3 regions of the Shewanella sp. DC2-4 genome follow, and region 2 is predicted to be linked to each of the others. Evidence: predicted binding sites of a transcription regulator. Region 2 holds the regulator's gene; each other region holds the start of a gene.

What was found. The regulator ArgR, encoded in region 2, controls arginine synthesis, uptake and breakdown. The targets are predictions, from matches to a motif close to ANTGAATANNTATTCANT.
Region 1: the regulator ArgR is predicted to act here: its motif matches at 1,771-1,788, upstream of argC (N-acetyl-gamma-glutamyl-phosphate reductase).
Region 3: the regulator ArgR is predicted to act here: its motif matches at 2,597-2,614, upstream of HQQ92_RS04280 (YjiH family protein).

What each region holds. Positions count from the first base shown of each region.
Region 1 covers NZ_JABRVR010000002.1:4,581,246-4,586,512, forward strand. The annotation lists gene argB (acetylglutamate kinase) at 1-525, opposite strand, end outside; gene argC (N-acetyl-gamma-glutamyl-phosphate reductase) at 557-1,537, opposite strand; gene ppc (phosphoenolpyruvate carboxylase) at 2,161-4,830, shown strand; gene HQQ92_RS20830 (DUF1439 domain-containing protein) at 4,830-5,267, shown strand, end outside.
Region 2 covers NZ_JABRVR010000002.1:4,017,794-4,023,060, forward strand. The annotation lists gene folM (dihydromonapterin reductase) at 1-410, opposite strand, end outside; gene HQQ92_RS18235 (thiol-disulfide oxidoreductase DCC family protein) at 677-1,075, shown strand; gene mdh (malate dehydrogenase) at 1,171-2,106, opposite strand; gene argR (transcriptional regulator ArgR) at 2,401-2,871, shown strand; gene HQQ92_RS18250 (NAD(P)-dependent oxidoreductase) at 3,012-3,644, opposite strand; gene HQQ92_RS18255 (LysR family transcriptional regulator) at 3,751-4,653, shown strand; gene HQQ92_RS18260 (Dyp-type peroxidase) at 4,727-5,267, opposite strand, start outside.
Region 3 covers NZ_JABRVR010000002.1:818,222-823,488, forward strand. The annotation lists gene HQQ92_RS04275 (hypothetical protein) at 1-864, shown strand, start outside; gene HQQ92_RS04280 (YjiH family protein) at 1,157-2,515, opposite strand; gene HQQ92_RS04285 (hypothetical protein) at 3,222-3,935, shown strand; gene HQQ92_RS04290 (U32 family peptidase) at 3,972-4,859, opposite strand; gene HQQ92_RS04295 (peptidase U32 family protein) at 4,897-5,267, opposite strand, start outside.

The DNA.
Region 1 (5,267 bases), 560 kb from region 2:
GCCCACTAATTTGGCTAATGCAGTTGCCGCTTGGTCTGCATTGACGTTAAGCATTTGGCCATCGTCCATCATGGCGATGGAGCTACAAATCGGCATCCAACCTTGGGCGAGGATAAATTTAAGATAAGTGCCATCGTTTGGCGTGACTTCGCCCACTAGGCCTAAACGCTCATCTTTAATCTTAGCCGAAACAGTATTGCCATCGGCAAGGCTCATGCCCACACTCACAATGCCAGCCTTAGTCGCTGCGCCTTGAAGAATTTTGTTCGAAGTACCCGCAAGTGCGCCGGCAATAATCGGCATTTGCTCAGGCGGAGTCACACGCAAACCTTCTAACTTGACGGTTTCCATACCATTCGCTGCTAGCTGCTCATCCACCAGACAGCCGCCGCCATGCACCATCAACACTTGCTGACCATTGGCTAACATAGCCGCAGCCGTATCCATCAATCGCGCCATCCCCATTTCACATTGCAGCAGCGCGCCGCCCACTTTAAGCACTAATACTGAGTTGTTTGTAGACATCTTGACGACTCTCTTAAATAAGGATGAACAATTAAAGGTTAAAATGAATCTTTATGCATTGCAGCGCTTGGCTGGCAGCACCTTTCATCAAGTTATCGATGGCACTGGCTACCACTAAGTAACCACTATTCTCATCAAACTTCCAACCTAAGTGACAGTTAGGTGTCAGCACCACATCGTCCACTTTCGGGAACTGATTGTGCTTTACGGTTACCAATGGCGCCTTGTCATACACGCTATAGGCCGCTGCCACATCGGCAGTCGTAGTGCCTGGTTTTAGCTGCACGGTAATGGTCGCTAAAATGCCACGCTTAAAGTTGCCAAGGTGCGGGGTAAATATCACTTCTTGACCAAGCTGAGTGGCGATCTCGGGTTGATGTCTGTGGCCTAATACGCCGTAAGGTGTCAGGCTCACTTCACAAAAACTGGTGTGTAACTGCGCTTTACGGCCCGCACCTGTTACGCCGCTCACGGCATTGATCACCGGATAAGCCGATGTCAGTAAACTCGCTAGCGGTTTTAACGCTGTCAATGATGCGGTCGGGTAACAACCTGGCACGGCAATCATCTTAGTCGCAGCGATTTCTTTAGCATTCCATTCGGCAAGGCCATACACAGCTTTGGCTAAAACTTCAGGATATTCATGCTCAAAGCCATACCACTTCGGATATTGCGCCACATCGCTAAAACGATAAGCACCGCTTAAATCGAATACCGCTAACCCTTGGCTATAAAACCAAGCCGCTAAATGCAGGCTCACCGAGTGCTCAGTCGCTAACACCACGGCATCAGCTTCGGCAACGATTTTTACCTTAGCTTCATCGGACAATGGCGACAGCGTTAATGCAATATGGCTATAGCTAGGATACAAATCCGCTAAAGGTTTACCTTTATCTAAACTGTTTTCAGAAACATACAACCCCTGAATCGTCAGATCTGCTTCTGCATGGATTAAAGCGGTCAGTTGCGCGCCTGTGTAACCACTGGCACCAATAATGGCGATATTTTTCATGTTTTTTGTCTTATTAACCGAATCAAAGAAACTTAAAGAGTAGATGAATAGCTTACACGCAACCGCGCATATCTATGATGACAAGACTATCGTCGCAGGAAATCGTAATAGGTTGTTATTTTATTCACTGTCAGGCTAATACTGTGCATCATGATATTCACTCTACAGGTCACAGAGGGTGACTCATCTCAACTGATGGCTAGACTACCACAAAGATCTACTTATGCAATATATGTGAATATATATTTTTAATTTATTTTCATATTTTAAGCTCAAACTGGGATATCGAAGACACAGTTCCCATTCAGTTAACTCGTTAATAACACAGTTATCCAGGGTCAACATGAGTCAAAATCAGTCCTTTTCATTAACAGCTAAGATACATGTCTGCAAAGCAGAAAATGATGCACTTCATATTCACTTGCACTAATCATCAAAAAATATTGCGTGACTTCGCATTTCTATTGAATATTCTTCATCAAATACCGTGATTGGTTGCATATCGGATAAGCCAGTCGTATAAGTTATAAGTTCTGCTGTTGACCATAGCCCCAAGTGATAGGTATTGTGCTAACGGGCTAAATGCACAGCGGAATTTTCATGTTTTTCTATTCGGAGTAACTATGTCAGTAACCATGGCAGACAATATGACAGATATGTATGCGTCATTAAGATCGAACGTGAGTATGTTAGGCCAAATCCTTGGCGATACTATGCGTACCCATCTTGGGGACTCTTTTCTTGAGAAGGTTGAACAGATCCGTAAGCTTGCCAAAGACTCACGCCGAGGCGATCAAGCCGCCAGAGAGCAAATGCTCGAGTTACTGACAGCTTTGCCAGACGAAGAATTAGTCCCTTTTGCAAAAGCTTTTAACCAATTTCTTAACTTAGCTAACTTATCCGAGCAATTTCATACTATCAGTCGTAATTGCGACGAACTTGTCTGCGTACCAGACCCAGTGGAACAACTCCTAGGCCGCATGCTCAATGGTCGTGTCGACCAAGCTAAAATGCTCGACTGTCTAAAAACACTGGATATTGATCTGGTGCTAACAGCGCACCCCACTGAAATATCCCGTCGCACCCTGATCCAAAAATACGCCGCCATTGTCGACTGCTTAACAGAGCAAGAAAACGACCAACTGTCGGATAGAGAACGTCAACAGATCAACCTGCGCCTGCGCCAATTAATCGCGCAAATATGGCACACCAATGAGATCCGCCGCGAGCGCCCAACTCCAGTAGATGAGGCTCGCTGGGGATTATCCACCATTGAAGAGTCACTCTGGCATGCGGTGCCTGACTTCTTAAGACAACTTAACGATCGAGTGCAGCAACGCACAGGGCAGCAATTACCGATTGATATAGCGCCAGTGCGCTTTTCAAGCTGGATGGGCGGCGATCGCGACGGCAACCCGTTTGTAACTGCCAAAGTCACCCAAGAGGTGCTCGATCGTAACCGCCATGCTGCCGCCAGATTATTCTTAAAAGACATAGTCCTACTGGTCGGTGAACTGTCGATGGAAGAAGCCAATGATGAGTTAAAGGCTTATACCAATAACAGCTGCGAACCTTACCGCCACGTGCTGCGATCTATTCGTCAAAGACTGCGTGACACCATAGATTATTTGAATGCGCGCATCGAAGGCCACAATCCTGAAGTCGATAAGTCGAGCCTGATTTGGCAAGAAAGTGATCTCAAAGCGCCGCTAGAAATGCTCTATAAGAGTTTAACCGACTGCGGTATGCGCTTAATCGCCAACGGTTTATTGCTCGACATTCTCCGCCGTCTCGCCTGTTTTGGCATTCATATGCTCAGACTCGACATTCGCCAAGACGCCAGCCGTCACAGCGATGTGCTCGCCGAGTTAACTCGCTATCTCGGCATGGGTGATTTCAACCATTGGGATGAAACCGAGAAGCAAGCCTTCCTATTACGTGAACTCAGCAACCGTCGTCCACTGATCCCAAGTAACTGGCAACCCTCAGCCGATGTGGCCGAAGTGCTTAATACCTGTCGTTTGATTGCTAAACATCCGGCAAAAGCACTCGGATCCTATGTGATTTCGATGGCGGGTAAACCATCGGATGTCTTAACGGTTTTACTCTTGCTCAAAGAAACGGGCTGTTCGCACCCAATGCGCGTGGTACCGCTGTTTGAAACCTTAAGCGACTTAAACAACGCCGCGGCCTGTATTACCGATTTGCTCGATATCGACTGGTATCGTGGTTATACCAAAGGCATGCAAGAAGTTATGATTGGTTACTCTGACTCAGCTAAAGATGCCGGCGTAATGGCGGCGGCTTGGGCTCAGTATCACGCCCAAGAGCAGTTAGTGGCGGTCTGTAAACAAGCAGGCGTCAAGCTCACATTATTCCATGGCCGTGGTGGCAGCATTGGTCGCGGGGGCGGTCCTGCACACAAGGCAATCCTATCGCAACCACCAGGTTCGGTAGATGGCCGCATTCGTGTGACTGAGCAGGGCGAAATGATCCGCTTCAAGTTTGGCTTGCCAAAACTCGCGGTTCAAAGCTTGGCCCTGTATACCTCGGCCGTATTGGAAGCAACCCTATTACCACCGCCAGAGCCGAAGCAAGAATGGCGCAATTGCATGCAACGTATCGCTGAAGAATCAGTGGGTGCTTACCGTGGCATAGTGCGTGATGAACCTGATTTTGTTGCTTATTTCCGCGCGGCAACGCCAGAAGTGGAATTAGGAAAACTGCCACTCGGCAGCCGTCCAGCCAAACGTCGTGTCGATGGTGGGATCGAAAGTCTGCGAGCTATTCCGTGGATTTTTGCTTGGTCGCAAAACCGCTTGATGTTACCTGCATGGCTCGGCGCAGGTGAAGCACTACAAGCCGCCAGTGAACGTGGTGAGATGGGCTTACTGCAAGATATGGAGCGGGAATGGCCCTTCTTCAGCACTCGTATTTCAATGCTGGAAATGGTCTACGCCAAGGCGGAACCTAATTTGGCCCGCTACTACGAAACCTGTTTAGTACCTAAGGAATTGCATCACTTAGGCGAAACCTTGCGCCAACGCTTAGATCTGGGCATTAAAGTCGTGCTTGAGCTGACAAAATCGGATAGTTTAATGGCGCATACACCGTGGAATCGCGAATCAGTTAAACTGCGAAATCCGTATATCGATCCATTAAACTTCTTACAAACCGAGCTATTAGCGCGGACACGTAAGGAAACAACCGAAACTCCTGCGTCTGAACATGTACAGTTAGCGCTAATGCTGACCATTGCAGGTGTGGCAGCGGGTATGAGAAACACTGGTTAATGAAAAAACTTTCCCGCACGATTTGCTTGGGACTGACTGTACTGCTTGGCGGCTGCGTCTCGCAGTATAGTATCAGCGAGCACGAAATGGAGCAGTACCTCAGTAAAGAGATCCATTTTGAGATTAAACAAGGCAATCAATTAGTTGGCGCAGAAGTGCGCATTAACGACATCAGTGTTAAGCTAGGTGCAAAACCTGACACTATGAGCGTAAGTGCCGCAACTCAAGTATCAATTAAGAATCCGATCTTTCCATTGAGTGCCAAACTCACGACGACTTTCGAAGCCAAGCCTTGGTATGACAGCGCAACGCACAGTGTCTATCTGCGCCAACTCGAATTAGTCAAAGTGGAATCAACGCCCAAGGATATTGAAAAAGCGATTAGCAGTGCCACGCCGCAGGTGATGGGTTATCTAAGGCAATTCTTAGAAAACCAG
Region 2 (5,267 bases):
ATTTCATCGCCAGCAGCCGCACGTAGCTGCGCCTCTAAGGCCAAGTTCAACTGATAGGGTACGCTCACATGCACTTGCATCATGCGCTGCAGCACTTGGCTCGGCGCAAAAGTGGTACTCTTTAAAGGCTCATTCTTTGTAAGAACAGAATCCGGCAGCCAGTCCGAAGCATTGTGAATAATGGCGCGAACTTGAGGCTGTTGAGTTAACTCATCAATTAAGGATTGCACTTGGGCATCGTCATAAAAATCGCAGGGATACAGAGTTGCGCCTAAGGCGTTAAGCTCATCGATACTGTCGTAATGGCTGCGATAAGTACCAATCACCTGCTGACCTTGGGCGAGAAAATGTTTGGCTAAGGCGTAACCTATGCGTTTACCCACGCCAGTGATAATGATGGGAGATGTCATACCTATCCTTTTGAGTCGTTATTTGTCAGGCTTTACCTTGTTCACTTAAAAATCAGCAATCAAGTTAAACTGATGAATAACCAAGATGTTACTGCACTCATTTGAATTTAACCTAACAAAAAGCCAAATGAGGGGCTGATCCGTTCTACAATCGCTTCGATCTAAAACCCTTTCTTCTGCGTATAGGGTAGAAGAAAACCAAGCTTAAGTACTCAAGCCAAGAGCTTAGACCAAGTATTGTGATCAAGTCATCAGAGGTAATACCGATGGAACTGCGGATTTTTTACGATGGGAATTGTCCATTATGTAGCGCCGAAATGCGCCAACTGAAAGCGCGCGATCCGAAGAACTTAATTGCGCTTGAAGATTTAAATGCGCCAGACTTTAGTGAGCGCTTCAGCCATATCGATAGAGACTACGCCAATACGATTCTCCATGGCGAAACCGCAACGGGCGAAGTGTTACTCGGGTTAGATGTCACTTGTAAAGCGTGGGCACTGACAGGGACGCGCGCTTGGATCCAACTATTACGCCTGCCCGTGATTAAAACTGTCGCCGATTGGTGCTATCTCAGATTCGCAAAACACAGATATCGCATCTCTTATTTACTGACGGGCAAAGCCCGCTGCGATGATAACTGCCAAATTCCCACTAAGCGCCGCTGAATGAGCTTTAGAAAGAGTAAAACGCAGGCATAAAAAAACGGAGCTCAATGGCTCCGTTTTTAATTCGTCATAATCTAAAAAGATTATCCGAAAGATTATTTAACGAAATCAACGCCTAGTTTGATATCGCCTTTCAGCGTATCTAACATAGAATCACGAGCGTTAGCTTCGAATGCACTCACTTCACCGTAAGGCAGTACTTTTTCAATACCGTTTTTGCCTAACAGCACAGGTTGTGCGAAGAATTCAGCATGCTCGCTGCCGCCGTCAACATAGGCGCATTCAACGATGTTAGCTTCGCCTTGCAGACCACGAACCAGAGACAGACCGAAACGGCAAGCCGCTTGACCCATAGACAGAGTCGCGCTTCCGCCACCGGCTTTAGCTTCAACCACTTCTGTACCCGCGTTTTGGATGCGAGTCGTCAGACTTGCCACTTCTTCGTCAGTGAAAGTCGCGCCTTCAACTTGAGACAGTAATGGCAGAATGGTCACGCCGCTGTGGCCGCCGATCACATTGACTTTAACGTCAGCAACGTTCAGGCCTTTTAATTCGGCGATGAAAGTTTCAGAACGGATCACGTCTAGAGTCGTGATACCGAACAGACGGTTTTTATCGTAAACACCCGCTTTTTTCATCACTTCTGCAGCGATAGCTACGGTCGTGTTGACTGGGTTAGTGATAATGCCAACCAAAGCCGTAGGGCAAGTTGCCGCTACTTTTTCGATCAGGTTGCGAACGATACCCGCATTGATATTGAACAGATCTGAACGATCCATACCAGGCTTACGCGCAACACCAGCAGAAATTAGAACAACGTCAGCACCCACGAGGGCAGGCGTTGGATCTTCACCAGCAAAACCTTTGATTTCAACAGCAGTTGGAATGTGACTCAAGTCAACCGCAACACCCGGAGTTACCGGTGCGATATCATATAGAGACAATTGTGAACCCGCAGGCAATTGAGTTTTTAACAGTAGGGCAAGAGCCTGGCCGATACCACCAGCAGCACCAAGTACAGCAACTTTCATAGTTATCTCCGTTATTTCTCGGATATGTGTGACATGGATCTAATTTGCGTTGGCGTCACATTACTGGAATGTCACAACAATTTCAATTATCCCTTAGTCGTGGGACAAAAGAATTCCGGAATAATGTAGAAGCAATGTAGAACAATTACTCAAATTGGGATTTTTATGCCCCCTACAAACGCTTAACCACTGGGGCTTAGTGAATTTTTATTCAACCAATCTGGTTATTTGTTGACAATTTTTCTAAAAATATTCAAAATGGGCCTGTTTTTTTGAATAACGAATAATAATATTATGCAAACGACCAAGAATCAGGATGACCTTGTTAGAATTTTTAAGTCGATTTTAAAAGAAGAGCGCTTTGGCTCTCAGAGTGAAATCGTCACCGCCTTGCAAGCTGAAGGCTTTGGTAATATTAACCAATCGAAAGTGTCACGCATGCTCAGCAAGTTCGGCGCAGTGCGGACTCGCAACGCTAAGCAAGAGATGGTGTATTGCTTACCAGCCGAATTAGGCGTACCCACCGCGGGTAGCCCGCTGAAGAATTTGGTACTCGACGTCGATCACAACCAAGCGATGATCGTCGTGCGAACTAGCCCAGGAGCCGCGCAGCTGATTGCCCGCTTGTTGGATTCTATCGGTAAACCAGAAGGCATTTTGGGTACGATTGCCGGTGATGACACTATCTTTATTTGCCCATCGAGCATCCAAGATATCGCCGATACCTTAGAAACCATCAAATCTTTATTCAATTACGCAGAATAAAAAACAGGTCAGTGAGCTGACCTGTTCTATTTTATCTGTACGTTTTTAAGTGCAATATAGCGCTGGTTATTTGCGCCATTGTCCCGATTACGTTACACATTTAAGCCAATCTCTCGCGCACCGATGTTTATACGCTAAGGTCAGTAAGCCACGCTGATGCGCTGGTTTGGGTGAGCGCCCTTTTCGGCTTCATCTACCATGGCTTTTGCGTAATCTGTAACAGAAATGCGGCTGCGACCATTGGCATCGGTAAAGAAGCTGTCACCACCAAGACGGTACGGGCCTTCACTCTCACCGGGATAAATCTCAGCGGCTGGGCTCACAAAGGTCCAATTGATTGCAGTTTGCGCCGCACGGAATACCTGCAAAGCTTCACCCTGAGCTAACGCCTCATCTTTATATGCTGCGGGGAAATCTGGGCTAGAGACCAGCGCCACACCCGGCGCCACTTCTAAACTCCCAGCACCACCGACCCACAATAAACGTGACACGTTAGCGTTAGGCAGCACATCCAGTAAATGCTGAACCGTACTCGCCACTAGACCATGATTTTGTTGGGCGCGGCCACCAACGGCGGCAATCACGACATCTACGCCAGCAAAGGTATCGGCGACCAATGGCTGCTCTAAATCCACGGCACGTACTGCCACGTCAGCCACGGATAACTTGCTTGGATCACGCACTAATGCTGTCACTTGATGTCCACGACTCTGTGCTTCTTTTAAAATTGCACCACCAATCCAACCCGTTGCACCTAAAATTGCGATTTTCATTTCATTGTCCCACTCAGATGATTTACATTGGATCCAGTTTACTTGCAGTTTTTCACCTAATAAACATCAATAATTGAGCATGATTGTTTCAATATAGGATACTAATGTGGATAAAATTGCCGCAATACGCAGTTTCGTCGAAGTCGCAAACTGTGGCAGCTTTACCAAAGCTGCCGAACATTTAGACCTCAGCCGTCTGCAGGTTTCCCGTCATATTCAAGAAGTGGAGCAGTGGTTGAGTTTACGCTTATTACACCGCACCACGCGCAGCGCCAGCTTGACTTTGCAGGGTGAGGAAGCGCTACAATTTTGCCAGCGGATCTTAAGTGAAGTTGCTGCCATGGAGAGCCGTGCCCACAGCCATAACAGTGAACTGGTAGGCAGTATTCGTATCACTACGCCTATTGGCTTAGGGCAGCACAGTCTGTTTGATGTCGTCGATCGCTTTATTAAAATTCATCCTAAGGTCAACATTCAACTGGTGATGTCGGACAGTTTTGCGCAATTGGTAGATGAGAGCGTCGACGTGGCGCTACGTTATACCGAGCAGCCCGATGAGAATCTCATAGCTCGGCGTTTGATGACCATAGATGCGGTACTTTGCGCGGCACCGAGCTATCTTGATAGCGCAACGCTACTCCTCGAACCCATTGATCTGCTGGCCCACAACTGCCTCATACACTCAGCGCAACAAAACTGGCCTTTTCTAAAAGAACTGCAAGCCGAGCACGTCAAAGTTACAGGGAATCTTAGGGCTAACGATATGGGAGTGTTGGTCAGTGCGGCGCTACGTGGACATGGCATAGTGCGGTTACCCTGTGACTTGGCTAACCAATACCTTGCCAGTGGTCAGCTCAAAGAAGTCTTACCCGACTTTACGACACCAGGCCAAACCCTGTGGGCGGTATATTTGTCCCGCAGTTATCAGCAAAATCTAGTGCGCGCCTTTATCGATTTCACCGCCCTGCAATGGCAGCTCGATATCAAAAAATGGGTTCCCGCGCATTAGCATAAAAAAACGCACTTAGGCGTTAGCTTAAGTGCGTCTCGATTGATACTAATTCGGCTTGATTATAGAAAGCTTATTCGTCGAACTGCAGCATAAAATCCAGTGCAGGGGCAAAGAAAGATGAACCTGTCATCGCCTTAGTAAAATGCATCAAGTGATCATGATTGCCTTCGCCATCACCAAACATCATGCTATGCAGCATCTTTTCAAAATGTTCTGGCGTGCGGCAGTTAGAGATAAACATTAATCCCTGCTCCTTCAGCGAACCATAGGGCATACTCTGACGCAGGATCTCCATTGACTTACCATCGGCATCTTTAAGATTAACGCGCTTGATATGGCTGGTCAGTGGCTTATCTTCAGATTCATACTCGATATTATCTTGCTTAGTACGACCGATTATATCTTCTTGTTTTTTAACTGGTAATCTATGCCACTTACTCAAGTTATGGGCATATTTTTGCACATGGATATAGCTGCCCCCCTTAAACTCAGTATCCTCATCACCCACAAGTGCCACTTCTTGGCGGTGGCGCCCCTTAGGGTTTTCGGTGCCATCGACAAAGCCGGTTAAATCACGGCTATCCATAAATCTAAAGCCACGCTCTTCTTCA
Region 3 (5,267 bases), 3.2 Mb from region 2:
CAATTAGATGGGGAGTATTGGGTTAAAGGTGTCAGGATTGCGCCAGTGTATTATGATGAAGAAACGAAACAGATAAGGAATATTGAGCGCTATTTTTCAATCGAGCTCGAAGTAGCTGCAATAGATGAACATGACGCCAATGCTATTAGCAATGAAATGGCTGATATATATGCAGCAAGATTATCTCTATTTCTGGATGTTGGGATATCCCCTCCACGTTCTGAACAAAAATGGTTTCTATCTGAAAACTATATAGAATCAAGTATACTTCGACAAACAGGATATTATGGCTATGACCATAAACTTGAACGAATGCCGAAGAAAAAAGAAATATGTAAACTTGGTGCTTATCATGAATCTTTACATCCATATCTTCATTACGTTGGTGAAACACTAAAACTCCCAACAGAAACAAGAAAGATTTTTTCTGCTTTAGAAAAAAGCGATCAATTACTTCAATTGGCATTCAATAAATGTTGTTTTTTATATCAACAAGCTCTTACGGCAGGCAGATATTACCCTACTGTTGAATTATCATACCTAGTTGCAGCAATTGATGCTCTCACAAAATGTGAATCAGAGAAGCTAATACATTTTGGTGAATTTATTAGGTTTTATTCTGGTGCAGACGGAAATGTTGATGAATTTATAGATTTTATGCATGGCACAGTCAGATCGGCTCATTTCCATGCTGGTGAATTTTCAATTGGCGAATATTCATATACTAGATTATCAACAATTAGATATTCTGATGTTAATAAAAGAATGCTTGAGCATAATTATCGAACATGTCGAAAGTTAATTCGTAATGCGATAGCCAATTGGTGTCAACTTTTGATTAAAAATACCTGTGAAAGCGCTTAATAATAACTTAGATTTGGACGTCACTACGTGCCGCCAATTAAGTCGAAGTTACCCATAGAAATTTTAATTCGAAACACACTAATTCTAACTAAAAGTCTAACTAGGAAATATCCCAAAGTGAGTTGTGTGGTGTCGAGTGGAGATTGTACGATTAAGTCACGCTATATAATCAAAACAGCCAGTTCGTGTATGAGTTAGTGCAAAAAGGGGAGTCAGTTAATCTGACTCCCCTTTTTTAGAACGCTTGTTGGACTTACATTAAAACCTACGTTAGGCCCAAACTAGCGTAATGTTAGAACAATAAATGCGCCACACCTGCGATAACAGGCAGTGTCACTAAGGTGCGTAGAATAAACACCACGAAAAGCTCAACGAAGTTGACGGGAATTTTACTGCCGATAAGCAGTGCACCGACTTCACTCATATAGATCAACTGAGTCACAGATAAGGCTGCAATTACAAAGCGGGTCATATCTGATTCAATTGAGCTGGCAAGGATTGACGGAATAAACATATCCGCAAAACCGACTACGATTGTTTTAGAGGCTTCAGTGGCTTCTGGAATATGCAGTAATTCGAGTAATGGAATAAACGGCATCCCCAGATAGTTAAAGATGGGCGTGTGCTCGGCAATAATCAGTGCCAGCGTACCAATGGCCATTACCACAGGGATAATACCAAACACCATATCGACAACGTTTTTAATACCTTCATTTAAGACCGCTTTTATGCCACCAGCACTGGCGGCTTTTTCTAAGGCTTTATCAAAGCCCCAAGATAAGGCGCCATGTCCAGCAGGGATCAGCTCATCATCTGGCATGCGTGGTGTGTCATCTATGTAGTTGTCTTTCTTCCACGATAATGGTGGCAGCTTAGGCACAATCACAGCGGCGGCAAAACCCGCGAGGCACACAGTCAAATAAAAGGGCACAAACATATGCTCTAACTTAACTTGTGAAATCACCACTAAGCTGAAGGTAATCGATACCGCCGAGAAGGTTGTACCAATAACTGCGGCTTCTCTCTGGGTATAAAAACGGGCTTCGTATTGTTTGCTGGTCAGCAAAATGCCGACACTGCCATCACCTAACCATGAGGCCATACAATCGATAGCGCTACGACCCGGTAGATTGAACACAGGACGCATGACTTTCGTTAAGAGTGTGCCAAAGAGCTCGAGTAGGCCGAAGTTCAGCAGCAGCGGCAGTAACATACCTGCAAAGATAAATACCGAGAACAACACAGGTAATAAGTCGTTTAAGACTAATGCGCCAGTGCTCGAGGAGTTGATGATCTCTGGACCTAAACCTAAGTAAGTCAGTACGATAAACACTGCACCTAAGATCCGAGTCGTCAACCACATGGGGCTGACATTCAATAAACCATTAAGGAAGTGATTTTGCGTAACGAATGTGGGCTTAAACACTTTTGACAGTAAAGAGGCCAGCGCCGTAGTCACAACAATAATAGTCACTATGAGGGTTAGCACACCGCTCAATGCGCCTTGCAGTGCTTTAGATATGATAGCGATAGGAATTGTGATCGCATCGTTGTAGCTGATAGGGGTCATAAATAACAACAGACCAATCAGCGAAGGGACGATAAAGGTGAGTATCGTCTTAATGTTTCGGTTTTTATTTTCAGTAGCCAATGTTGTACACCTTAAAGTACGAGTCGTACATGGTAAATTTGAATAAATAGCCGCACGTAACAAGCTGTCGACGCTAATTAAGGTGCATTTAAATTCAACTCAAAAACGAGAATGGGGAAGATTACTCGCTTAGCTTCTCTATGTAAAACGATTCGCTAGTTAGTTTGATATAAGCAGCAAAACAGCATAGTTATTTTACTTCAGTTGTCGATAAATTAAGAGTGGTTATATTGGATTGTATTACTGTAAAAGCATTATTAAACATTGATTTACCATCGCCTACCTTAGGTGGGTTAACGACTGGTTAATTACTTGTTTGCTGATGTGTGTGAAACTATCCAGATGTTATTTCTGCACAAAAAAACATCAGCAACTTTAGCGCTACTGCCATGTTGGCTGGTTTTCTGTTCGATTTGAAAGTGCAATAGAGATAACTCTGGCTATATAGCGTTGACGAGAACCTGTTGTGCATATCGCGGTAATGTTAAGGATCCTTGGGCATTAGGACACATTTTTATGCGATAAGCCTTTAAATCGACTTATCTCTAAAAGTGACCTTCTCCATTATCTTGATGCTTTTGTGATTGACTAAAAAGTCGCAAATAACGATGAAAGTAAAAATATTATTCATAAAGCGGATACCTGCCGCTTTAAATCTTCTCATTTCCATGTAAGTTAGTATTACTCCCATCCAGCTCTAGTATTCATGATCGCAAAAGTACAGAAGGTTACGATTAAAGGCGGCTCAACACTGGCCATTAAGTTTGGTTTTTTGGGGATCTTTGGGCTTTTAATTGGCATTGTTATTACTGTTTTGGGGTTCGATGATTCTGAATTCCATCGCTTCAATTTTTTGAATCACACCCTAAGTGAATTAGGGACTTATGGTCATTCGTCTTTCGCTGTCATTCTCAACGGTGGATTGTTTTTTGGCAGTTTAAGCCTCGTTTTCTATTGTTTGTCTTCTTTGCAGCAGGTAACTTCTTGCTGGGGATACCCTTTCTTTATCAGTTTGGCTCTCACTTTTCTGGCTTTAGCGAGCGTGGGATTATTTCCGGTGAACGTGTATCACTTGCATGTTCTTGGGCTGAAATGGTTTTTCTATCTGGGGAGTTTGAGTGCGATCTTCTACTTAGCCTTGGTCTGTTTCGGCAAGTCTAACTTTGGCCGTTGGACTGGGTTGTTGGCGTTAATAGTCTTATGTAGCATGTTGACGTTTCTGTATGCGCCACAGCTCAATTTAGGTTTGACCGAAGGCGATAGACCGTTTTATCAGGAGATGGTATTGCAACTGCCGCGTCCTACTTTGTGGTGGCCAGCCCTACTAGAATGGATTGGACTGGGAAGTTTATTGTGTTGGACAAGTGTGCTGCTTTTTAGCCAGTTAAGCTTCAGCCAAGATCCCAAAATCATTGGCTGAGTTATCTTTAAATTTAGGCTTAACTTCAGCTCTAGGCTATGGATTCACATGCACAGCAAGGCCCGCTTCACCAAACCAATAACCGTTGCACTGGGTTATATCAAGGTTGCTATTCATTGAGAAATCCTGAGTATTTTTAGTCGCTTGAATCGTATCGACCAAAGTATTGGCTTTAGTGATGCAGTCAAGACTACTGGGTGATACTCGAAACACATCGACCCCCATCTGTGTCATTGCCGCTATTTCACTGCGTAAATCTAAACAGCTAGCGGATTGGGTTTGAATTCCATTGAGCCTGAGTAAAGGTTGCTGCTCTTGGGTTTGCGCGAGTAGTCCTTTACTGTATTCACGGCACACCGTTTCGCAATGATCTTTCGTGAGCTGTTTGTGTCTAGCGGTAAAGCAGCGTGCTGAATGGGCGAGTGGTAAATAGCCGTGGCCGAGCACTTCCACCTCAAATGATGGCTGCTCTTGAATTACTTGTTGTAACCAAGCCTTAGATAGCTCCACTGGCATCACAAATCTTTGCATTCCAAACCGCTGCAAGATATCTAAACTAGCACGATTGTAGTTATTGATACTCGCGCCGCAGACAAAGGGTAACTTACGTTCTTTGGCAAGATACACTGCCGCCATATCGTTTGCTTCGACGATAAATTCACCGTTATCGACCTGGCGTTTGAGCTCAGTATATTCAGATGGCGCTTCGATTAAGGCCAGCGTCGAAAGCACGACTTCTTTACCCGCCTGCTTGAGCATTTGCGCCAGCTCTAGATAATCGCCCCACTTGAGTTCGCGTCTGCGGCTACAAACCGCCTCACCTAAATACACTAAGGGAATTTGACTGGCGGCGACTTGCTGGTAAAAGTCAGCGACTTGCTGTTTCTGCCAGCAATACAACAGTGGTCCTAGGGAAATCTTCATAAGGTGTCCTTTGTCAATCTTGCTCTCTATTTACCTTTTATTGCCAATCGCGCTCGTAGGCGCCAAGCGTAGTGATCTGACCCTCGGATACTTTCGCTAGGGCTTGTTCCCAATGGGGTTGATTTTGGCTTTGTGAGTACAGCGCTGGATTATTTAGATAGGTGTCTATGGCTTGACGCCATACTAGAGTGACTTGTTCAACATAGGCGGGGCTGCGTTGACGTCCTTCGATTTTCAGCGACACTATGCCCGCCTTGGCTAGCTCTGGAAGTAAGCTTAAGGTATTCAAACTGGTTGGTGATTCGAGTAAATATTGCGGCGAATCTTGATCTGCTGTGATGTAACGGCCTTTGCATACCACGGGATAACCCATTTGTTCGTCGAGGGCCGATTTATCAATTAACACAT